Regions from separate parts of the Halomonas sp. DP3Y7-2 genome, predicted to be linked through region 1. Evidence: predicted binding sites of a transcription regulator. Region 1 holds the regulator's gene; the other holds the start of a gene.
The links. The regulator sigma-54, encoded in region 1, starts transcription at its own class of promoters, with help from an activator protein. The targets are predictions, from matches to a motif close to TGGCACNNNNNTTGCTNT.

Region 1 (12,058 bases):
CTATGCCCAGCGCTCCTCAGCGGTAAAGGCCACGATAAACCAGCGTCGCTCCGGCGGAATGCTGAGTCGGCGCGAGATATCCTCGCGAATCTCGTCCATCTCGACCATACCGCGCCCGCTGGCAAAGTGGGGCGCGGTGACAATATGGATTTCAATGCGGTGGCCTCGGCCACTCTTCGCCACATGGCTGTAGTAGTGGCTAAGCCCTTCTCGCTGCATGACCTCGGCCATGGCGGCGTGGACTTCACGATCGATCGCGCTGGGTGCCATCAGGAAAATGTCCTTGGCGGCACGACGGATGATACCGATCGGCACCGGGATGAAGACCAGGGTCAGCACCACAAGTAATGCGGAGTCGACGTAGGGCGTCCAGTGGTCCAGCGCGCTGCCCTCCAGCAACAACGCGATCACGAAGGCGACCAGCAGCGCCCCGGTAATCAGTGCCGCCATCAGCCAGTTCTTTTGATCAATACGCAGAAATTCCGATCTCGCCCGGCGATTGATCCTCTTCAGGTAGATGGCCATGGTGCTACAGATGACCAGTACCGCCACGGCGTAAAGCGTCGCCGCGCCGAAGGCCAGGGCGTGTCCCCCGCTGAGCAGCTCGCGTAGGGCGTTGAGAAACGCATAAAAACAAAGTAGCAGCAGAATCGCGCCATTCAGCGCAGCGACCATGGGCTCAAAGTGCCAGAAGCCATGCTGGAAGCGCTGTGTCGCTTCACGCATGACCAGCCGTGACACCGCCAGGGCCAAGGTCGACATGGCGGCGTCGATGGTCGAGAAGACCCCGTCGAACAAGATCGCTTGTGAGCCGGCCAGAAGGCCAAAGATGACCCCAAGCAGGGCCACACCGAGGGTCGTGATGATCGAGAGGGTCAGCGCCCGCTGCTCAAGTCTGGCATCCATGATGTGAAGTACCGTCAAGTAAGACTGGGTCAAGAACGTAAGAGGAGTGCCAGGATGACGCCGGCTACAGAGTGGGGTGGGTCAGCTCATTGCCGGGTAGCCGAGCGTCTGGCGCAGCCGCTCGGCGTGTGAGGCTAGCCAGGTCGCGTCGATGGGGCCCCAGTCGACGATGCGGTAATGGCCGATATTGTGGGGTTTGCCTTGTTCATGCTCGAAGTGGCATTCGATGTCCAGCTCTTCCAGTGCGGACAGGGTGTCCTGAGCGGTGCGACGTGGCATGCCGGTCGCTGTCGTGATGGCGGGAACCGTATCGACGCCGCTGGCGATGAGGTGGGCGACATATAGCCGACGGTAGAAGCTGGTGCGGGTCTTGCTCAGAGTCGCCATGGAGTGTCTGCCTGATATCACTTAAAGGTGAGTAAGCGTTACCCAATCGTAGGTGTGGTGCAAGTCGTCACGTCTAGTTTGACGCACGTCAGTAGTTGACGACAGGGCCCGACGTACAGTGGCACGGCGCCAAGGGATAATCATTCGTAAATGAAGGTCCCGAGGTGATCCATCCCTGTCATCTACGCCTTGAGGTTCGTCATGTTCCCACTTGCGCTCCCTGCCCGAGCCTGTTCCCTCGTCGCGGCTGTCGCTTTCGCTGCCGTCTGTTCGTCCGCCTCCGCGCTCGAGTACCCCATCGGAGAGCCAGCCCTGATCAACGGCATGGAGGTGGCGGCGGTGTATCTGCAGCCAGTCGTCATGGAGCCGGCCGGTGCGCTGGTTGCCGGGGATGCCGATATTCACCTCGAAGCGGATATTCACGCCCTGGAAGATAACGCCAATGGCTTTGCTCCCGGCGCATGGATCCCTTTTCTGCATATCGACTATCGCCTGCAGAAGGAAGGTAGCGACAGCGTGATGGAGGGATCACTGATGCCGATGATTGCCAGTGACGGCACTCATTATGGCAGCAATGTGGCATTGGATGGCGCGGGAGCCTATCACCTGACCTTTCACGTGGAAGCCCCGGAGTTGATGCGCCACGTGGACAAGGAGACCGGGGTCGCGCCCTGGTATGCGCCCTTCGACGTCGAGTATGACTTCGTCTATGCCGGCGTCGGCAAGAAGGGCGGATACTGAGAAGGGAACTCACATCATGCTGTTGTTACGTCGTTCACCGTTGGGGGAAGCCCTCGTCAGAGGGCCGTTGGTGGCCCTGTCGCTGATGTCGCTGTGGGCCGTTGCGGGAGAGGGCCTGGCCGAGGGCCTGCCCAGCTATCGATTGACGCTTGATGACGGGCGTCTCGAGCCTACCCCGTTGCTGGTCAGGGCAGGGGAGCGGTTCAAGCTGGAGTTGCACAACAGCGGGGCCACCCCGGTCGAGTTCGAAAGTCGTCGCTTGCGCCAGGAAAAGGTGATGGGCCCTGGCGTCCACTCCTTTGTGGTCATCCATCCGCTCAAGCCAGGCCGCTACGAGTATTTCGATGAATTCCACCTGCCCGAGGCGCAGGGCGAAATCATCGCGGTTGCCCCAGATGAGCAGGCTGCACCATGAATGGCGCGGCCTTCGTGGTGGTGTTTCGTGAAAGCATGGAAGCCATTCTGGTGCTGGGTGTCCTCTACACCTGGCTGGTTTGCGCCGAGCGCCGTGATGCCCTGAGGTGGCTGTGGGCGGGAGCCATGCTGGGCATCGCGCTGGCCATCTCGTTAGGCGCGGCCTTGATGGGCGTCGGCGACGTGCTGAGCGGAGACGCCCAAACGCTGTTTCAGGTGATCATGTCGGCCGTGGCGGCGCTTCTGATCGTGCATATGGCGGCGTGGATGCGGCGTCATGGCGCGAAGCTCAAGGGGGTACTTGAGCGCGACGCCCAGCGCTGCCTGGCACCGGTCCGTCAGTGGGGTATCGCCAGCCTGGCGGCGCTGGCGGTCGCCCGGGAAGGCGCCGAGACACTGGTATTTCTCTATGGCATCGGTGTCGCGCAATGGCATCAGGGCACGCGCTGGGACTTTGTCCTGTCCGCCGGCCTGGGGCTGGTGATGGCAGCGCTATGTTTCTGGGCATTGCAATGGACGTCGCGGCGCTTTGCCTGGCGCCTCTATTTTGTGATCAGCGAAGCATTGTTGCTGCTGGTGGCGGCCGGTCTTTGGGTGTCGGCGCTGGAAGGGTTGATCAATCTGGGCTGGTTGCCCGCTGGCATGGATCCGCTCTGGGATACCAGTCAGTGGCTGGACGACGGTCAGGGAGTAGGGGGGATGTTAGCCTCCATCGCTGGCTATAGGGCCTGGCCGCCCTCCACCCTAGTGTTCGGCTACATCGCGTACTGGTGGCTGGTCATCATGTACCTGCATGTTCCCCTGCGCAGGCAGAGCAGAGATCGGGTGGCATCGTGAGCATGCGTCGCTGTCTGTCCGCATCAGTAAAGCGCGGCGACGATGAGCGCTCGCGCCTGGATCAGCTAGGACATTGGCTGGCCGATCATCGTCGAGCGGTGCTGGGGCTGCAATGGAGCGTCGTGCTGTTCTATGCAGTGTTGCTGCTGATACCCCCCCTGTTGCCGTTGCCCGACTACCAGTCCCGCATCCTGGGACACCTTACCGTGTTCGCCGAATTTGTCTTCTGGGGTATCTGGTGGCCCTTCGTGATGGTCAGCATGGTCGTTGCGGGGCGGCTGTGGTGTGGCCTGCTGTGCCCTGAAGGGGCGATATCGGAGGCGGCCAGTCGCGTGGGTCTGGGGCGTGCGATACCGCGCTGGATGCGCTGGGGAGGCTGGCCCCTGGTGGGTTTTGTCATGACCACCGTGTATGGCCAATTGATCAGTGTCTACCAGTACCCGAAGGCGGCACTGCTGGTGCTGGGAGGCTCAACCGTAGCCGCCGCCCTGGTGGGGGTGGTCTACGGCAAGGGCAAGCGTGTCTGGTGTCGTCATCTGTGTCCCGTCAGCGGCGTCTTTGCACTGCTTGCCAAACTCTCGCCACTGCACGTTCGCACCGAGCCAGCCAGCTGGCACCGCTATGGCCAAAGACGGCGCAGGGGCGAGGTCGCTCGCCAACCGGCTCCAGACTGTCCCGTGCTGCTTCCACTCAAGCAGCTGGACAGCGCCAGTGATTGCCATCTGTGCTCACGCTGCACCGGCTACAAGAGCGCGATTCATCTAGAGCTGCGTGCCCCTGGGGCTGAGGTGATTGCTCCCCCTCCCCAGCGGCCGGCCACCGTGTGGGAGTACCTGCTGGTGGTGTTTGGACTGCTGGGTGTGGCGGTGGGTGCCTTCCATTGGTCTGCGAGTCCCTGGTTCGTGGCGGCCAAGCAATCGAGCGCGGTGTGGCTCTATGGTCATGGTGCGGGCTGGCTGCTGGATGCCACGGCACCCTGGTGGCTGCTGACTCACTACCCTGAGCAACACGATGTGTTCAGCCTGCTCGATGGCGCTCTGCTGTTGGGCTATATCGGCGTGACGGCGCTAACCCTGGGAGGCTGGACAAGCGCGCTGCTGGGGTTGGCCAATCTGCTGCTGGGCAGGTGGTCCTGGCGGCGCCTGTGGCACCTGTCCTATGCGCTGATTCCTCTGGCCGGCGGAGGTGTGTTTCTGGGGCTGTCGATGACCACCCTGACGCTGCTGCGTGGGGATGGCTGGCAGCTGCTGTGGGCCGATGATGTGAGAGCGCTGCTGTTGACGCTTGTGGTGGTGGTCAGCGCTTGCTTGAGCTGGGGCCTGCTCGGGCGTTACGTATCAGGCATGCGGCGTGGCCTGGCGATGGGGCTGATGGTGCTGGCCCAGGCGCCCGTGGTGGGCGCCTGGTGGTTGCTGTTCTGGGGCTGGTGATGCCGCTATCGCGGGAGTGCGACAGGACTAGGCGGCATCCAGGAAGGGCGCCTTCATGGCGTCGATGATCTGGCGCATCTCCTCGTCGGAGGTGATGTAGGCGGGCATGGTATAAAGCCATCGGCCGAAGGAGCGCAGCCACACTCCGCGTGAGCGGGCGATGTCAGCCGCATGGGCAAGAGCGGAGGCATCGTACACTTCGATGACTCCGGTAGCTCCCAGCACGCGCACGTCAGCGACAGCAGGATGCTGGCGCAGACTGTCGTCGCCGGCAAGCTCGCGGGTCAGGATGGCATTGAGGCGCGAGATCTTGCCCAGGTAGTCCTCCTCCTCGAACACTCGCAGGCTCTCCAGGGCCACCCGACAGGCCAGCGGGTTGCCCATGAAGGTGGGGCCATGCATGAAGGCATGCAGCTGGCTGTCACCGATGAAGGTGTCATGGACGCGTGTGGTGGCCAGGGTGGCGGCATGGCCCAGGTAGCCGCCGGTCAAGCCTTTGGACAGCACCATGATGTCGGGCGTGATATCGGCATGGTCGGCGGCGAACATCTTGCCGGTGCGGCCAAAGCCGGTGGCGACTTCATCGAACACCAGCAGGACATCAAACTCGTCACACAGCGCTCGTGCGCCGCGCAGATAGTGCGGTGACGTCATGTTGAGACCACCCGCCGCCTGCAGCAGGGGTTCCATCAGCAGGGCGGCTATCTCGTGGTGGTGTTGCTCAAGCACGCTGCGTAGCGCCGCCAGATCCGCCTCGACCTGTTGCGCAGTGGCGCCGTAAGGCGCCTTGGGTGCCGGCGCGAAGTGGTGTTCGGGCAGGTAGCCGGCAAACAGCGAGTGCATGCCTTCCTCCGGGTCGCACACTGCCATGCAGCCGGCGGTGTCACCGTGGTAGGCCTTCATCAGCGACAGCATCCGGCGCTTGCCCGTATGGCCACGCAGATGGTGGTACTGGACGGCCATCTTCATGGCGACTTCCATGCCGACGGAACCGCTATCGGAGAAGAACACGTGCTCGAGTCCGTCAGGTGTGAGTCGCACCAGCTCCCGCGCCAGCTGATCGGCGGGATCGTGGGTCAGCCCGCCCAGCATGACATGGCACAGGGTGTCGGCCTGTTGCTTGATGGCGTCGACCAGGCGCGGATGACCGTAGCCATGAATCATGCACCACCATGAGCAGGTCGCGTCGAGCAGAGATTCGCCGGTGTCCAGGGTGAAGCGGGTGCCGCGCCCGCCGACCACCCTGGGTGCGGCGGCTTGTGTCTTGAGGTGGGCGTAGGGGTGCCAGACGGGAGAGGGCATCTCGGCTCCTGAGGGTTTAGTAAACCAAAAATATTTCGGCGAGTTTACCATTGCTCCCGCGGCTCCCACCAGCCGGGTAGGCTCCGTCAGGCTATTCAGGGATGCTGGGCGTCGACGCGCTTGAGGAAACGCTCGAACAGAAAGGACTCCTCGTTCTTGAGGGACCGGCTGAGGCAGTCGATGAACTCCCGGCGTGGATAGGTGAAGACGCGCGGGGCCTTGTAGGCATCCAGATCGATGGCGATGATCGTACCGTCGACCACCAGGAAGTTGTCGGTATGCAGGCCTCGACAGTGAATGCGGTCACGATACAGCGCTTCCAGGATGTCCAGGTAGCGCTCCTGCAAGGCGGGATCATCGAGTACTAACTGTTTCAGCGCCACACCATGGACGTTGGCGGTGACCAGACGGTAGCGCTGAGCGTCAAGAATGGTGGGCGTGTCGATTCCCAGGCGCTCCAGGCGACGGGCTACGTAGCGAAAGTTGTGTCCCGGGTAGCGGCGAATGCCCAGGCGGTAGCGCCAGCGATCGCTCGCCTTGGGTGTGAAGGTCTTGATAAAGGCATCCTGGTCCGGGTCGTAGTGGACCTCGGTGTACTTGCCAGTCTGGATAAGCTGCATGATGTCCTTTGAAGCGAGGCGAAATCGAAGGGTAGGGCAGGGTCAGCGCAGTGGCCGAGGGCCTCAGGCGTCTTCGTCGAAGCGTGCGACGAACAAGGCCTCAAGGGCGTCGAGCACCGCATCGGCGTCGGGACCTTCTGCTTCCAGGGTCAGCACGGTGCCGCAGGGGGCCGCCAGCATCAGCAGGGACATGATGTTGGCGGCATCCCCACAGCGCTGACCGTGGTGCACGGTCACGGAGGCGTCGAACGCCTGACAGCAGGTGACCAGGCGAGTGGCCGCCCGAGCGTGCAGCCCGCGGCGATTGGTAAGGGTCAGCTCGCGTCTGGCCACGCTCATTGTGCCCCGCTGTCCAGACGACGTTGCTGGCCAAGCTCGCGGTGGCGCAGGCGTATTCTCGGGTGGTCGTCGACCAGCGCCGCGGCGATGCTCTCGGCCAGATAGACCGAGCGATGCTGCCCCCCGGTGCAGCCCACGGCCACCGTCAGATAACTGCGCTGGCTGGCCTGATAGCGTGGCAGCCAGTTGCGCACCCAGGTCAGGATGTCGCGCTTCATGTCGGCGACGTCTTGATAGTGCTCAAGGAAGGCGATCACGCTTTGATCGCAGCCGTTGGCATCCCGCAGCGATGGCTCCCAGTAGGGGTTAGGCAGGCAGCGTGCATCGAACACGATATCGGCGTCGGGGGGCACGCCACGCTTGAAGCCAAAGGACTCGATGGTCAGGCTCAGCTGGCCGCTGCGATGATCGGCCACCTGCTCGGCGATGCGTGAACGCAGCTCATGTACGGACAGGCGGGAGCTGTCGATGATCAGATCTGCCAGGTCGCGAATGCCAGACAACGCCTTCTGCTCGGACTCGATGGCCTCGGCCAGGGTCATGTCGGTATTGCGGGTCAGCGGGTGACGGCGTCGAGTATGGGAGTAGCGTTCCAGCAGAATCCGCGCGTCGCTGGTGAGGTAGACGACCTGGCAGTCGATGGGACCTTGCTTCAGCGCCGTCAGCTGTGCGGGAAAACGCTCCAGCGCCTCGGGCAGATTGCGCGCATCGACACTGACGGCAATGCGCTGTGAATGTCCATTCTCCAGCTCTTCGACCAGTGACCCCAGCAGCGTCGCTGGCAAGTTGTCGATGGCATAGAAGCCCAGGTCTTCGAGAGCCTGAAGCGCCACGGACTTTCCCGAGCCAGAGCGACCACTGATGATCACGAGCTGCATGTCCTGTCTCCTTGGCAGGGGGCGATAAGAGGGCAGTTGGTGTCAGGCGGTCACCGCGCGGTGACGGCCAGATCACGCTCGATCAGAGCGTGCTATCTAGCTAGATGGTAATCAGCTAAATGGCAATCAGCTAGAGGTTAATCAGCGAGTTCCCCATCAGCGAGGCCCCTGTTAGCGAGGCGCCATTCGTCAAGGCGCCAGGCAAGGCGTGCGCCATCAAGACATAGGATCAAGGCGCTTTCGGTGCGTGCCGTCAGGTCGTGGCGTCGCCGGGGGCTTGCTGGCGAATCGCTTCCTGCAAGCGCTCGTGCAGCTCGCGCTGGGACGTCGCGTGGCGCAGGCGATGTCGGGTATCGGCGTCATTCATGACCCCGGCCACCTGTCCCAGCAGGGCAAGGTGAGCATCATCCGCTTCCTCAGGCACCAGCAAGACAAATACCAGGTCCACCGGTTCGCCGTCGATGGCGTCGAAATCAATCGGCTCTGCCAGCTTGAGAAAGCCAGAGATAGGGGCCTTACAGTGCGGGTTGCGAGCATGCGGAATGGCCACGCCATTGCCGATGCCGGTGCTACCCAGACGTTCGCGGCCGATCAGGCGACTGAAGACTTCCTGGCTATCCAGGCTTGGTGTGTTCTGCGCAATGAAGGTGCTGAAAAATTCCAGCACCCTCTTCTTGCTGCCCCCCGGGACGTCAAATAGCGTGCGCTCGGGGGGGAGAATGGCATCCAATGTCATGAGAGGTCAGCGAATTCCGGCGCCTTGGGCGCGGGCTTGGGATTTTTCCTTGTGCTTGACGAGCTGGCGGTCCAGCTTGTCGGCAAGGGCGTCGATGGCGGCGTACATGTCGCCGTCCTGGGCTTCTGCATGCAGGTCTGCACCGGCAGCGTGAAGCGTACAGGCAGCCTGTTGGCGCTCCTTCTCCACCGAGAGGGTGACCTGCACATTGGTGATGTTGTCGTAGTGGCGCTCCACACGGGCGAGCTTCTCTTGTACGTAGTCACGCAGGGGATCGGTCAATTCGACGTGGTGGCCGGTAATGTTGACTTGCATGACAAGGCTCCTTGCTCTTGCGGGTGGTAGCTCGATTGTAACCCTTTTTCCGATCCTGCAAACCCCCCTGCTTCTACGCATTAAGACGCAGATGTCGTGCGATATTTCAAGCGCTTGCGCTTTTCATGTAACTGCGCTACGCGCTCTGCTCGCTGCCTGTCTCGAGCCATCTGACCGGGCTCAGCGCAGGCGCTTGCGCTCGCTTGAAGAGGGAATATTCATCGCTTCTCGATACTTGGCGACGGTGCGTCGGGCGACGTTGACACCGTCTTCGGCGAGCAGCTCCACCAATTTGCTGTCAGACAGCGGTTTGCGAGGCGGCTCCTGCTGGATCAGCGACTTGATCATGGCGCGTATGGCAGTGCTGGAATGGGCATCCCCATCCTGGCCCACCTGGCTGGAAAAGAAATACTTGAGCTCGAACACTCCCCGTGGCGTATGCACGAATTTCTGGGTCGTCACCCGTGAGATGGTCGATTCGTGCATCTCGACCTTGGCCGCAATGTCTGCCAACACCAGTGGTTTCATGGCGGCTTCACCCTGCTCGAGGAAGTCGAGCTGCCGCTCCATGATTTCGCGTCCGACCCTCAACAGGGTGTCGTTGCGGCTTGCCAGGCTCTTGATCAGCCAGCGTGCCTCCTGCAGGTGGTCCTTCAGAAACTGGTTGTCCTGGCTCTTGTCGGCCCGTCGGATCAAGGCCGCATAGTCGGGTTGAATGCGCAGGCGTGGCATCGCCTCAGGGTTCAGCTCGACGCGCCAGCCTTCTTCGGTGTGGCGGACCACCAGATCGGGAATGACATAGTCGTTGTCGCTGTCGCCGTACTGGCTGCCAGGCCTAGGGTCGAGGCCACGGATCAGTTCGATGACATCGTCCAGCTGCTCTTCGGTCAGGCTCAGGCGGCGCTTCAGCAGACGACGATCACCGCTGGCCAGCGCCTCGAGAAACTGGCGTACCAGTCTTCCCGCCTGGGGCAGAAGGGGGGTGTCACGGGGCAGGCTGTCCAGTTGCAGCTGCAGGCATTCGCGCAAGTCTCGGGCAAATACACCGGTAGGTTCGAATTGCTGCAGCCTGGCCAGTACCGACGCCACGTCCTGCAGGGGCGGGGCAGCAGCGTCGTCATCGGCCAGGCCCTGGGCGATATCGTCAAGGTGTCCCACCAGGTAGCCATCGCCGTTGACCGCGTCAATCAGGCACTCTGCGATGCGCCTGTCATTATCATTGAGGTCCAGCAGGGCCAGCTGCCAGCTAAGGTGGCCATGCAGGGATTGCCCGCTGGCCTGGCGCTCGAAGTCAGGCGCCTCGGCGCTGCCGGCCGGGGCGGTGCCAAGGTCTTGATAGGTATCGGACCAGTCGCTGTCGACCGTTAGCTCGGAGGGGATCTCGTCGGCCCAGTCGTCGTCCTTGCTGTCCTTGACCTGCAGCTCGCCGAATTCATCCTCCAGCTCGAGCATCGGGTTGGCCTCGAGCGCCTGCTGGACTTCCTGGCGCAGGTCCAGCGTGGAAAGCTGGAGCAGGCCAATAGCCTGTTGCAGCTGAGGGGTCATGGTCAGCTGGGTGCCGATCTTCAGCTGCAGTGACGCCTTGAGGGCCATGATGTGACTTCCGTTCGTGGAGCTGAAAAGCCTTACCCTAACGGCGGGTCAGGTACCATGCAAGCTTCTTGCCAACTTGTGGGCAGGGGGTGGCGCGCAGGGCTTGCTATGCCCCGCATGCGCGTCAGTGCAAGGTCGAGCGGGCGCCATGAAGACCCTGCCAATATAGCGGCCCGGCAGCGCCCGTGGTGGCTAAAGGCGAAAGTTTTCGCCGAGATAGACTTCCTTGACGCGCTGGTTGGCAAGGATCGACTCGGCACTGCCTTCGGCGATGATCTGGCCGTCGCCGACAATGTAGGCGCGGTCACAGATGTCCAGCGTCTCGCGCACGTTGTGGTCGGTGATCAAGACGCCGATATCACGAGCCTTGAGCTGGCGAATGATCGACTTGATCTCGCCGACGGAGATCGGATCCACCCCGGCAAAGGGTTCGTCGAGCAGAATGAAGGCGGGTTCTGTGGCCAGGGCTCGGGCGATCTCGACCCGGCGTCTTTCCCCGCCGGACAGGCTCATGCCCGGGTTGTCGCGAATGTGGCTGACATGGAAGTCTTCGAGCAGTTGCTCAAGGCGCGCCTGGCGACCTTCCCGGTCGAGGTCCTTGCGGGTCTCGAGGATCGCCATGATGTTGTCGGCTACGGACAGCTTGCGGAAGATGGAGGCTTCCTGTGGCAGGTAGCCAATACCCGCCAGTGCCCGCTGGTGCATGGCCGCGCGGCTCAGGTCGTCATCGTCGATGCTGATGGTGCCAGCATCCGCCCTGACCAGTCCGACGATCATGTAGAAGGAGGTGGTCTTGCCTGCGCCGTTGGGGCCCAGCAGGCCCACAATGCTGCCCTGTTCGATGGACAGGCTGATGTCCTGGACGACGCGGCGCTTCTTGTAGCTCTTGGCCAGATGGCGAGCGTGGAGAGTCTTCATCAGTTTCCTTGGCTTTCCGGCTCGAGGGTCATGCGAATGCGCTGCTGGCCGTCGACACCCTGTGCGCTGGAGCGAGCCTGGACGACGCGGCGATCCAGAAAGTACTCCAGGTAGGCGCCGTCGAAGGTGTCATTGGCCTTGTGCAATTCCGCCTGGTCGATGAGTTCCATGCGGCGCTCGGCAACATGGTAGACCACCTTCTTGCCCCAGCCCTTGACCACCGGCTCTTCCGGCGAAGGCTGCTGCTCCAGGTAGGCGCGGGAGCCAGTCGCCGTGGCGCGGGACAGCTGACCCTGGTCGTTGCGCTGAATTTCCACACGCTCACCGGTCAGCAGCATGCTGCCCTGTTGAATACGCACATCGCCGGTATACACCGCTGTGCCTGCGCGGTCATCCAGGTCCAGTTGGTCGGCCTCTACCTGAATGGGGGCGCTGCGGTCGCTTTCCAGCGCCAGGGTGACGGTGCTGGTGGCGACGCTCGTCAGGCCCAGGGCCAGGGCGAGCAGTAGCGCGGGACGGGGACGCATCATGGAAGTGACTCCTTGTTAGAGCTCGGGCTGAGAGCGGCTCTGGCTTATTGAGGCTCTGGCGGATGATAGCCGTTGACATTGTCGGTCAGACGGGCGGTATTGTCATGGATCC
Region 2 (12,058 bases), on a different contig from region 1:
GGTCCAGCTCGTCGCCCTCCGCCTGGCCTCTCAGCCACTCACGCCGCGGCCTGAGCGCCTCGAACTGTCGGCGCACCTTGCGCACCCGTCGAGACGCCTGCTGATCCCCTTGCCAGGGCTCGGCCTCGTCGGTGGCGGGCTCGACGATCACCCGGCAGTGGTCCGCTAGCAGGCACCCCTTGCGGTAGTTCCACTCGGGGTACAGCACCTCATCAGGCTGGCTCGTTACCAGCGACTTGTCGGCAACGGCGTGGGGCGCCAGCTCAAGCGACATGTTCAAACGTGACGCCGCGCGCCGCTGGTGGCGACTCAAGGTGATCTCGTCGAGCTGGTCAGCGGCTTCCCGCGCGGCCTCTTCGTCCTCATCCTCCAGCTGACGGTTGACGTTGACCATCTCCGCCCAGGACAGCATCTTCTCCGAGGCATTCAACATCAGCGGATCGTCCCTTTCCGCCTGGTCCTGATAACGTCGCTCGGCCTTGCGCTTGGCACCTTCCACCTCGACCGCCTTGGGCAAGGCTGACGCATCGTCGCGGTCCTCGTCGTCGTCACTCGCTCCCGCTAGGGTCATGGGGCTCAGTGCCTCGCCCCATAACGGCAGTGGCAGGTAGTGACGATAGCCCTTGGGTGCCCGCACCTCAGGGCAGGTCCCTGCAGCGCCGTGCTGGAGCCAGTCCCCCCAGGGCGGCGCCTCACCAGCGTCATCCCCCAGCAGGCGGCGAACCAGCGCCTCCACGGCGGCCTCTGCCGGTGGCAATCCACGGCGCTGAGGACGCGCCTTGAGTAGCGCCCGACAGAGTCGCGCGTGACGGGCGACGAACCCCGGATAGCGCGCCAGGGTGGCCTCGGTGCAGCGCCGGGCCTCAGCCAGCGACGCCAGGTCACGCACCAGAGGGTCCCTCGCGGCAGCGATGGGACGGGCCTCAGCCAGAAACATCACCAACCAGCGATACAGGTCCAGGTTCAGGGCGCTTTCAGGCAGCAGCGCCAGGCGCGGCGGCAGCAGCAGATGTTCGCTATCTCGTCGCGCCACCTCCAGCGCCTCTTCATCGAAACCCAGCCGCTGTCGCCACGACAGCCGGTGGCGAGAGGCACGCTTGCCGATGGCCTCGATGGTCAGGCCCGGGTCTCCCCCGCTGGCGCGAAACAGCACCCCCAGCGGGCGAGACAGCTCATCGAGGTGAACCGCCGCCTCGGCATACTCCGGGTAGCTCGCCGCGCGGGACGCCCAGCGGTGCCAGCGACGGCCCACGAACTCCTCGACCTCAAGAAACTCCAGCATGACAGCGGCTACCCGAACGTGGCGGTGACGACATCCTCGATGCCCTTCAGCACATCAGGATCGTCACTGAGAGGTTCCAGCAGCGTCGCCCGGGCGGCGTCCAGCACCGGCATACCGGCCTGGATCAAGCTGGCGCAGTAGATCAACAGGCGTGTCGAGACGCCCTCCTCCAGGTCCTGGCCCTTCATCGTCCTGAGCCGGGCGGCCAGGCTGACCAGCGCCTCGCAGCGCTGACGGGGCAGGCCGCTCTCCCGGGCTACGATGTCGACTTCGATCGATGCCGCGGGAAAGTCCAGCGAGATGGCCACGAAGCGCTGGCGCGTGCTGGGCTTGAGGGTCTTGAGAATATGCTGGTAGCCCGGGTTGTAGGACACCACCAGCATGAAATCATCCGGGGCCAAAAGCTGCTCGCCGGTGCGCTCCAGCGGCAGCAGGCGCCGGTCATCGGTCAGCGGATGCAGCACCACGGTCACGTCCTTGCGTGCTTCCACCACCTCATCCAGATAACAGATCCCACCGCCGCGAACCGCCCGGGTCAGGGGGCCATCGGACCACTCGGTTTCCCCACCCTTGAGCAGATAGCGCCCGGTCAGATCTGACGCCGTCAGGTCATCATGACAGGCCACCGTATGCAGCGGCAGGCCAAGCCGCGCTGCCATGTGACGCACGAAACGCGTCTTGCCGCAGCCCGTGGGCCCCTTGAGCATCAGCGGCAGCCGCTGGCGATAGGCATGCTCGAACAGCGCGACTTCGTTACCCTGGGGTTGGTAGAACGGTACGCTGTCAGCGGCCAGGCTGCGCGGCTGTGGTGCGAGTAGTGGTGAGAGTAGTGGTGAGAGTGAAGCGTGAGTCATCAAGGGGGTCCTCCAGACATTCGAGGCCGCCCTAAGACGGCCTCAATGCGGGTCAGGCAGCAGACAGTGTCGAGCCCGCCGCCGTGCCACGGCGAATCGGCCCGAACAAGGCATAGAGCAGTAGCGCCGCGCCCACCACCACAGCGATACCGGTGCCCAGGCGCATGGCGTAGAACAGGCCGAGCTGGTCCTGCACCTCCATGTAGTTCATTCCCAGCACCCGCTGCAGATGGGTCTGCACCGCACCGGCAAAGGTCAGGGTGAAGGTCATGAAGCACATGGCCGACGTCAGAATCCAGAAGCCCCACATATTGAGCACCTGGTGGAAGGGCTGAGTCCGGCGCAGCTGCGGCATGGCATAGCTGATCACCCCGAGGATCAGCATCACGTAGGCGCCATAGAAGGCCAGATGGCCATGGGCTGCCGTCACCTGAGTGCCGTGGGAGTAGTAGTTGATGAACGACAGGGTATGCATGAAGCCCCACACCCCGGCGCCGAAGAAGGCCACCGTCGGGCATCCCATGGTCCACAGCATGGCCGCCTTGTTGGGGTGATTGCGCGAGCCCTTCCAGAACATCACAAAGGAGAACACCACCATGGCGAAGAACGGAATCACCTCAAGGGTCGAGAAGATGCTGCCGATGGGCTGCCAGTAGCTGGGGGTGCCGATCCAGTAGTAGTGGTGTCCGGTGCCGAGCAGCCCCGAGAACAGCGACAGACCGACGATGACGTACAACCACTTCTCGATCACCTCGCGGTCCACCCCGGACATCTTGATCAGCAGATATCCCAGCAGCGACGCCATGATCAGCTCCCACACGCCTTCCACCCAGAGATGCACCACCCACCACCAGTAGACCTTGTCCACCGACAGGTTGCCCGGGTTGTAGAATGCGAACAGCCAGAACACCGCGGCCAGCCACAGGCCGAGCATCAACACCAGGTTGATGGTGGTCTTGCGGCCCTTGAGCAAGGTCATGCTGGTGTTATAGAGAAAGATCAGGAAGGACACCGTGATCAGCACCTTGACGAAGAACGGCTGCTCGAGAAATTCACGCCCCTCATGGATCCCCAGCTGGTAGCACGCCAGGGCGGCGACGCCCGCGACCACGAAGATGCCCAGCTGAAGATAGGCCAGCATCGGACTATGGATCTCCCGTTCAGCCTCTTCCGGCATCAGGTAGTAGGTACAGCCCATAAAGCCGATCAACAGCCACACAATCAGCAGGTTGGTATGGCTAACCCGGATCACGTTAAACGGCATGACCTGGGCCAGAAAATCAGGAAACACATAGACCACTGCGGCCATGATGCCAAACACGACCTGCAGGGCAAACAGCCCCATGGCGACCAGAAAGAAGGCGTAGGCCACCTTCTGCGTTTCATATTTCATGTTGCATATCCCTCCAGGATTATCCCTCTCTCGACCCCATCTCGTGACTGCCGACCACTGGCTGGCATAGCCAGAGGCTGCTACCCGGACTCATGGGGTGGCCAGTTCTGGTCATCGATGGCATCGGTCCATTGAAGGAAGTCGATCAACGACGTCATTTCTTCGTCGCTAAGGTCAAAGTGCGGCATCTTTCGACGACCGGGGATCGCTAGCGGCTGTGCGCGCATCCAGGCAGCCAGCCCCGCTCTAGCAGCCTCTGGGTTGTCACGTCCCTTGTAGCGTGTCCATACATTGGAAAGCTCTGGTGCGAAATAGGCCCCCTCACCCATGATGCTGTGGCAGTTGATACACATGTTCTTCTCCCAGACATGCTTGCCTGCCCTCACCGAATCGGTGAGAGGGAGGGCACTGGTAGACTCCTTCACGATGTACCAGTGACTATGCGCCGTCAGAGCTACAAAGATCAGGAAGAAAAACAGTGAGCCACCATAGAAGATGTTGCGTGCTGCAGATTTTGTCAGACCCTCGGCCATGACGACGCCTCCTCATTGTTTTGGCCCATGGCGCCGAAAAGACAGACCTCCATGGCGCCGATATTCATTGTATGAAGAGGAGAGACTTTATACCTGACAAAAACACTCGGAATATGACGTGCATCACCCATTTTATCGATTGATTCGCCCTATCAACCACTTAATTAAGTGACGTTATTCACCCTTTTTTGGCAGAGAGATACGCCTACTTCATGGAGACAATGCCGTTACCATGAACACTGAAAGAAAAGCATTGATACAGCTCAAAGACGAGCCGCCATCGGGTCATGAAAATGACGAAAACCAGGAGAGCATGCTGTGGCGATGAGCCGCCCCCAGCATGTAGAGAAACACCACAAGAGCCAGTGAGGCAGCGACGCTGCGTATCCAGAAAGGCAAGGTTGGCCGCATGGCCAGCATTCCAAGTCCGATATAGGCCAGCAAGGCCGTCAGCTTGGCGGCAAGCCAGGGTGTCTGGTGAGGCCACTGGGAAGTCGACACCATCAGCGCTACCCCTGCCGCCAGCAACAGGCTGTCCAGAACATGAGGAAGCTTTCTCATCGTGGGGGAGCCAACCGCTGGACCGTCCTGCATGGCGCGACACCAGCGCCAGGCGAAGAACAGCACGCTGGTCACGGCCAGCGTCACATGCAGCGATTTCATGAACAGATAGAGGCTTGCCGACATGCTGCTAGCCCATCTGACCGTCGAGGCGAGGCGCGCTCAGTATCGGCAGGTAGTGCAGCAGGAACAGTCCATAGCCGGCGCACCAGCAGACAATACTGGCGCTGTAGACCCAGTGGGTTACCGAAGGCCATAGCGCCAACAGCAGCGAGCGTGACAGTCCGGCGATGACCAGAAGACCCAGGGCCACGCCAACCCCTGGCAGGCAGCGCATGGGACGGCCTGTATGTCCCAGCGACACGCGGCACATCATCGACAGCATCATGGTCCCCATGGCGCCCACCGTGATGGCGTGAATGCCCAGCTCCACGCGGCCGACACCGAACAGCCCGAACGCCCACAGCAGCAGTCCCAATGGGACAAAGGCATAGCTCAGGTGCAGACTCCACAACAGCGGCTCCCGTGCGGTGGCCACCCCTTGCCAGCGGATCAGACGCAGCGGGTGAAGCACTGCCGCCAACAGCAGAATACTGGCCAGCAGGGCATCAGGCAGCTCAATGCCAAACGTCCGGGCCAGCTGCAGCAGCACCGCCACGGCCAGACTGCCCAGTGCCGCACCTTCCAGCCATCCCAGCGCCGGTCGTCGCTTGAGTCCCATGCGGTTGGCGGTGAACATCGGGATGACCCTCCCCCCCAGCACGGCCATGATCAACGTGACCAGCATGACCGCCAGGTAAGAGGACTGACGGACCAGCTCCGGGTCTCCCCGAGCAACGCCCAGGTGACTGCCCAGATTGGCCCCGGCCAGAATCGCCAGCACCGGGATAAAGACCAGATTACGCCAGCGCCTGGCTCTGATGACCATCACCGCCATCACCGCACAGACCAGCACAAGAAAACCGACGTCCAGCGCCACTACCAGGGGCTCGGGCAAGCCGGGAAACGCTAGCCCTAGCCTCGCCACCAGCCACAGCGCTACAAGCCCGAGCAGTGGACCACCGTGCAGACCACGCAGTCCCGTCCAGGTCTGCACCGCGGTCAACAGAAAACCCGAGACCACCGCGGCCACCACGCCAAACAGCATTTCGTGCTGGTGCCACCACAGCATGCCCGCCCGGGGCGACAGCAGGAACACGCCGTGCCAGTAGCCCAGCCACAGCAGCAGCGACAGCAGGCTGAATGCCGCCGCCAGCAAGAAGAAGGGACGAAAGGCAAGGCGTGCCAGCGGCAGGCGATCGGCAATGGAGGACATGACAAGTACCCGAGTAAAGCCGTTGGTCTTGTCCAGTCTGGCCCGCTTTGGCTATCGCCACCATGATGCACATCAAAGGCACTGCTGATGCCACGCCAACCTTCCCCCTGCTGGCCGCCTCCAGATAGCAGCCTCGCTAGTGCCTCCGGGCGCCCCTCAGGCCTTCAGCCCCAGCCGCTTGGCCAGCCGGTGCAGGTTGCCCGGGTCCATGCCCAGCCGACGCGCCGTTCCGGCCCAGCTCTGCTCCATGGCCAGGGCCTGGCTGATGCAATCGCGCTGGAACTCGTCCGTCGCCTGCCTGAGCGGCAATAGGTCATGTGCTGTCCCACGTTGAGCACTCACCTGCTCATCGAGGTGGGCGGCTGAGCGCGTCAGTGGAGGTGTCTTCAGTCCAAGGTGGACGGTATCGATACGCAGGCTTCTGCGTCGTGCATCCGGTGACGCCAGCCGGTCCACCTCGGCCATCGCCAGCAGCGACGCCCTGGCCAGCAGGGACTCCAGCTCACGCACGTTGCCCGGCCAGTGCCATGCAAGCAGTGCTGCCCGCGCCTGGTCGCTCAGGCGCAGATTGCCGACGCCAAGTCGCACCCGGTTTTGCTCGAGAAAATGTCCGGCCAGCAACATCACGTCATCCAGGCGCTGGCGCAGCGGCGGGACCTCAAGGGGAAAGGCGCTGAGCCGATGATAGAGGTCTTCACGAAAGCGCCCCTGGATCACCTCCTGGGCCAGATCCCGGTTGGTCACCGCTACCACCCTGACGTCGACATGGCGCAGCTGATCGCTGCCCAGGGGCTGAATCTCCCCTTCCTGCAGCACCCGCAGCAGCTTCGGCTGCAGCTCCAGAGGCAGTTCTCCCACTTCATCCAGCACGAGGGTGCCACCGTCGGCCATCTGAAAGTGGCCTTTGTGATCGCTCACCGCCCCGGAGAAGGCGCCGCGCCGGTGGCCGAACAGGGTACTTTCGATCAGTGACGCAGGTAACGCCGCACAGTTCACCACCACCAAGGGGCCCCCGGCGCGGCGCGAACCATGATGCAGGGCGTGGGCGATGCGCTCCTTACCGACACCGGTTTCCCCGTGCACCAGCACGCTCATGTCGGTAGCTGCCACCAGTTCGACCGACGCCATCAGCTTGCGCATGGTGGCGCTGCGCCAGCCCACCAGGCGCTGGTTGCGATGGCTCTCAGGAGCATGGTTCAGGGCCAGCTGCAAACGCGCACTGTCCAGACGCTGCGACAGGCGCAGGCAGGTGCCCAGTAGCTCGGCAGCGGCCAGCAGTCCCTCGTCATCCAAGTCGGCGAGGGCGCCCGGTGTCAGCGCGTCCAGGGTCAGCATGCCGATCAGCTCGCCACCATCGCGCAGCGGAACGCCCAGGCAATCATGCACCGGGGTCAGGCCGTCATCCAGCAGGCCATCATAGGGATCGGGTAACCCACAGTCGGCAGCGAAGCGACAGACCCCGGGCGCCTTGGCGATAGCTTCCAGGCGAGGATGGTCCTGGAGAACAAAGGTTCTGCCCGCGACCCCTTCAGGCAGGCCCTGAATCGCCACGGGTCGAAGCCCGGGCCCGTGTACGACCAGCAAGGCACTGGCGTCCGCCGACGTTCTCGCCACCAGCGAGCGCAGCACGCCCTGCCAGGCCTCGGCGAGCTCAGGCCCCTGTTGGTCACCCAGCCGCTGCAACAGTCCGCGCAGCTGTTGAAGAAAATCGACCACCCGCATTGTCCTTTTGACATGACCAGTGTCAAAAAGATAGCAACAACCTTGTCGATATGACACTAGGCAACATTCGCTTGCCCCTCGATCGCGCTCGTCCTGCCCGCCCCAGCCTGCCCTAGCCCGCCCCAGCCCGCATTCTCGCTGGCGATCCTGCCAGGGCCGCGGCAAGTTGGCGCACCCATGACGCCTGGGCACGCCCCTTGCTCCTGAGACATCAGGCAGAGGGAGCCTGACGCGTCACCAGGTTGTTGATCTTAAAACGCGCAGCGCTCTTGATCTTAAAACGCGCAGCGCTTCAGCAAGGGCGCGAACGGCCACCCTCCGACCCGCTGCGACAGCCTGGCTGACCACCTCGCCAGGACTGCGACTAGTCCGCAGCGAGCCAAGCCTCCGATACGACAGCGCCAAGACGCCAAGATGAAGGATGCACGGCACCTTCGTCACCCCATTTCCCTGACAGGACCTACCATGACCACAGCTGCCCAAGACGCCATCATCAATGCTACCGCCCCGCTGGTCGCCGAGCATCTGGACGCCATTACTGCCCGCTTCTACCCGCTGATGTTCGAGCGCTACCCAGAGGTCAAGGCGGTGTTCAACCAGGCCCATCAGGCCGACGGCGGCCAGCCCAAGGCCCTGGCACGGGGAGTGCTCGCCTACGTGGGGCTGCGCCAGCAGCCCGAGGCGGTTCTCCAGCAGATGCAATCCGTCATCAGCAAGCATGTCTCGCTGGGCATCCAGCCCGAGCAGTACCCCATCGTCGGCGAGTGCCTGATGGCCGCCATCGGCGACGTCCTGGGCGATGCCGTCACCGCCGAGATCGCTGAAGCCTGGGGAGCCCTGTATGGCGACCTGGCCGAGCTGCTGATCGCGGCAGAGGCCGAGCGCTATCAGGCCTTCGCTGGCCGCCCCGGTGGCTGGCAGGGCCTGCGCGAGTTTCGCATTGCCCATATCCAGCGCGAGTGTGAGGTCATTCGCTCCTTCATCCTGGCACCTTGCGATGGTCAGCCGGTCGCCGATGCGCTGCCGGGTCAGTACATCGGACTGCAACTGCGCATCGACGGCGAGACCGTCCACCGCCATTACAGCCTGTCCGGCAGCCCCAACGGCTGCGATTACCGCATCTCGGTCAAGCAGGAGCCAGGCGGACGGGTCAGCAACTACCTGCACCAGCAGATGCAGGTTGGCGACACCCTGGCGCTGCTGCCTCCCGCCGGAGAGTTGACGCTGGACAATAGTGATAGGCCGGTGATGCTGATCAGCGGTGGCGTGGGCCAGACGCCGATGCTGCCGCTGGCACGCCAGGCGCTCAGCCAGGGCCGCCGGCTGTGCTATGTCCATGCGGCACGGGACATCCACCACCACGCCTTTCGCAGCGAAGTGGACGCCCTGGTGAGGGAGTACCCGACGCTGATGACGCGGATCTGTGCCTATGATCATGGAGACGACGGTGATATCACGGGACGCCTTGAACAGGCTCTGCTCGCCCGACTGCTGCCGGGTGCCGATACCCAGTGCTATTTTGTCGGCCCTGGGCCCTTCATGAGTGCCATCGACAGCCACCTGGCCGCCCTGGGTATTGCCCCTGAGCAGCGCCACTACGAGCACTTTGGTCCCTCGCGCCCGCTGCACGCGGCCTGACCCCTGTCGATCTTCGTCACCGTCGCTTTAGCACCGTTGCGTTAGCGCCAAAGCGCTATCAACAAAGCTTCCTCTGCGACGCCGTCATCCATAAAAAAGCCGCGCTCTGGGATCAGAGCGCGGCCTGCTGGCAGATACAAGACGGCGACGGTGCCTGGACCAGCGCCTCAAGCGTGCTGACGGGCTTCCGGCTTTCTTATCACCATGAAGTAATAGAACACGCCGGTCAGTGCCAGGAAGAACAGACTGTCTGGACTGGTAAGGAAGATCAGCGGATTGCCGTCAGACAGCGACAGTGAGCGCCGACAGTACTCCTCCAGGCTCGGCCCCAGCACAAAGCCCAGCAACAGGCAGGCCACCGGGTAGCCCTGGCGCCGCAGCAGGAAGGCCAGCACGCCGAATACCAGGGCAAGGCCCATCTGGAACACCGAATAGGTCGCCACATAGCAGCCCACCAAGGCCACTACGGCAATACTGGCGTACAGCACGTCGCGCCGGATGGAGACGATGCGCACGAAATACGGCCCCAGCACGTACAGGGTCAGGGGCACCAGCACCAGCGCAGATACCAGCAGGGCCATGAACATCGGTGCCACCAGCGCTAGCTGGCTGTCGAGGAACTGTGGCCCCGGCTGCAGGCCGTTGACCACCAAAACCCCCAGCACAATGGCGGTGGTCGGGTCACCGGGAATGCCGAACGACAGCATCGGCACGAAGGCCCCGCTGCACATCGCATTATTGGCCCCTTCCGCGGCGGCGATACCTTCTACCGAGCCCTTGCCATACTTCTCCGGGTGGCGTGAGCTGCGCATGGACTCTGCGTAAGCCACGAAGGCCGCCATGGAGCCTCCCGCACCGGGCAATACACCGACGCTGTAGCCGATCATGGCCGACTTGAGATAGCGATAGAGACCGATCTCGCGCACCTCTTTCCACGGTGGAATAAAGTCGCGGCGGCGAATGGCGCTGGCCTTGATCGCATCCCGCTCGACGGTACGCTTGGCACGATTCTGCGACTGCACCAACAGCTCGCTGACGGCAAAGGCGCCGATGACCAGCGGCATGATGTCGATGCCCTGCATCAGTACCCCAGTACCAAAGGTGAAGCGGGTAATCGGCTGCATCACGTCGATGCCGACAGTGGCCACCATCACCCCCAGGGTGGTCGCGACCAGCCCCTTGGAGATGGCCCCGCGCTGAGAGATCACGATCACGATCAGCGCAAAGGCAATCAGCGAGAACTTGCCGGGGGTACGAATCAGCAGCGCGGCATCCGTTGCCAGGGGTGCCATGACCATCAGCAGCAGAGCCCCGATGGCGCCACCGATCATCGACGCCAGCGCCGCGTGCCCCAGCGCCTTGGCGCCCTGGCCGCGCTGCTGCAACGGATAGCCCTCGATCGCCGTCATCATCGAGGCCGGGGCGCCGGGAATATTGATGGTCGTCGCGGTGATGCTGCCGCTGCACATCCCGGCCATGAAGATGCCCGCACAGGCCACCAGCGCGGCGGTGATATCAAGGCTGTAGGTCAACGGCAGCAGCAGCGCAATGGCCAGCATCGAGGTCAGCCCCGGCACCGCACCAAAGAAGGTACCGATCAGGTAGCCACCGATCAGATAGGGCAGGATATCCGGCTGCATCAGCACCGCGAAGCCCTTGGACAGTTCGATCAGGTAATCCATGCCGTCACCTCCACAGCGTCGGCAGACGCACCTGGAACACCAGCTCGAACAGGGCGTATCCCAGCAGCGCGATGACCACCGCCACCAGCGCCTTGAAGCCCAGGCTGCGAAGCGCAGGACGGCCCGCGCCAAAGATCAGCATCATGGCGAAGGCGTAGGCAAAGGTAGAAAGAAAGTAGCCGACGCTGGCAAACAGACTGATATAGAGACCGGTCGCCAGGGTCACCGCCAGGGCGCCCTGCCAGATTGATGCCGGTGCCGGCTCGCCCGAAGTCGCCGCTTGAGTCGCCTCTTGGGTCGCCTCCTGGTCAGACTCGCTCATCGGGGCCTCGTCCTCTGCGCTGTCACCGTCAGCGTGGCGGTCGGCACGCACGACGAATGCCAGCGCCAGCAGCATGACAATGCCCAGAAGCACCGGAAAGAACGACGCGGTCAGGGCACCATTATGCAGTGGTGGCGCAATCTTGAAGGCCTCGACCAGATAGACCAGGGTCAGCGCCAGCAGGCAGGCGACAACGCCTCGCCGCCCACCCAGCCAACCTCCCGCCCGTAGCAGCAGTTTCATGGCAACATCCTCACAAGGGTTGCCGCCGGCGCCCGACGGCAACCGAGACTCACTGGCCAATCAGGCCGGCTTCCTTGAGCTCATCCATCCGCGCGAACAGCTCTGCCTGGGTATCTTCTGCCCAGGCCTCGACCTCGTCGGCACCCAGCCAGTTGGGGGTGACCCCTACGTCGACCAGCCAGGTCTGAAACTCTTCACTGTCATAGGCCTGCTGATAGGCCGCTTCCAGGGCCGTCAGGGCGTCTTCCGGCGTGTTGGCCGGCGCGGCCAGAATGACAAAGCTGCCCATCTGGATGTCGTAGCCCAGCTCACTGGCAGGGGGCACATCAGGGAAGCTCTCGCTCTGGACGTCGGTGAATTCCACCAGGCCCTTGGCGTTGCCGGCGGAAATCAACGACTCAAAATCCCCTAGGCTGGTCAGTGCAAAGTCCACCTCGCCGTTGAGCAGGGCTTCCTTCTGGGGCGCGGCACCGCCGGGATAGGACACGATCTTGAACGACACGTCGGCCTGGT

Region 2: the regulator sigma-54 is predicted to act here: its motif matches at 7,847-7,864, upstream of hmpA (NO-inducible flavohemoprotein).

Annotation. Positions count from the first base shown of each region.
Region 1 is NZ_JAHVKJ010000008.1:122,648-134,705, forward strand. Features, by position in the region: gene KUV45_RS10350 (cation diffusion facilitator family transporter) at 1-906, opposite strand; gene KUV45_RS10355 (helix-turn-helix domain-containing protein) at 988-1,293, opposite strand; gene KUV45_RS10360 (iron transporter) at 1,495-2,034, shown strand; gene KUV45_RS10365 (cupredoxin domain-containing protein) at 2,051-2,449, shown strand; gene KUV45_RS10370 (FTR1 family protein) at 2,446-3,285, shown strand; gene KUV45_RS10375 (4Fe-4S binding protein) at 3,288-4,715, shown strand; gene bioA (adenosylmethionine--8-amino-7-oxononanoate transaminase) at 4,743-6,017, opposite strand; gene KUV45_RS10385 (hypothetical protein) at 6,113-6,637, opposite strand; gene KUV45_RS10390 (HPr family phosphocarrier protein) at 6,701-6,970, opposite strand; gene rapZ (RNase adapter RapZ) at 6,973-7,854, opposite strand; gene ptsN (PTS IIA-like nitrogen regulatory protein PtsN) at 8,108-8,590, opposite strand; gene hpf (ribosome hibernation-promoting factor, HPF/YfiA family) at 8,597-8,905, opposite strand; gene KUV45_RS10410 (RNA polymerase factor sigma-54) at 9,086-10,498, opposite strand; gene lptB (LPS export ABC transporter ATP-binding protein) at 10,691-11,416, opposite strand; gene lptA (lipopolysaccharide transport periplasmic protein LptA) at 11,416-11,946, opposite strand; gene lptC (LPS export ABC transporter periplasmic protein LptC) at 11,991-12,058, opposite strand, start outside.
Region 2 is NZ_JAHVKJ010000001.1:119,208-131,265, forward strand. Features, by position in the region: gene KUV45_RS00550 (nitric oxide reductase activation protein NorD) at 1-1,282, opposite strand, end outside; gene KUV45_RS00555 (CbbQ/NirQ/NorQ/GpvN family protein) at 1,291-2,136, opposite strand; gene KUV45_RS00560 (cbb3-type cytochrome c oxidase subunit I) at 2,189-3,529, opposite strand; gene KUV45_RS00565 (cytochrome c) at 3,610-4,062, opposite strand; gene KUV45_RS00570 (SirB2 family protein) at 4,348-4,749, opposite strand; gene KUV45_RS00575 (NnrS family protein) at 4,754-5,938, opposite strand; gene norR (nitric oxide reductase transcriptional regulator NorR) at 6,095-7,660, opposite strand; gene hmpA (NO-inducible flavohemoprotein) at 8,126-9,298, shown strand; gene KUV45_RS00590 (tripartite tricarboxylate transporter permease) at 9,466-10,980, opposite strand; gene KUV45_RS00595 (tripartite tricarboxylate transporter TctB family protein) at 10,985-11,545, opposite strand; gene KUV45_RS00600 (tripartite tricarboxylate transporter substrate binding protein) at 11,595-12,058, opposite strand, start outside.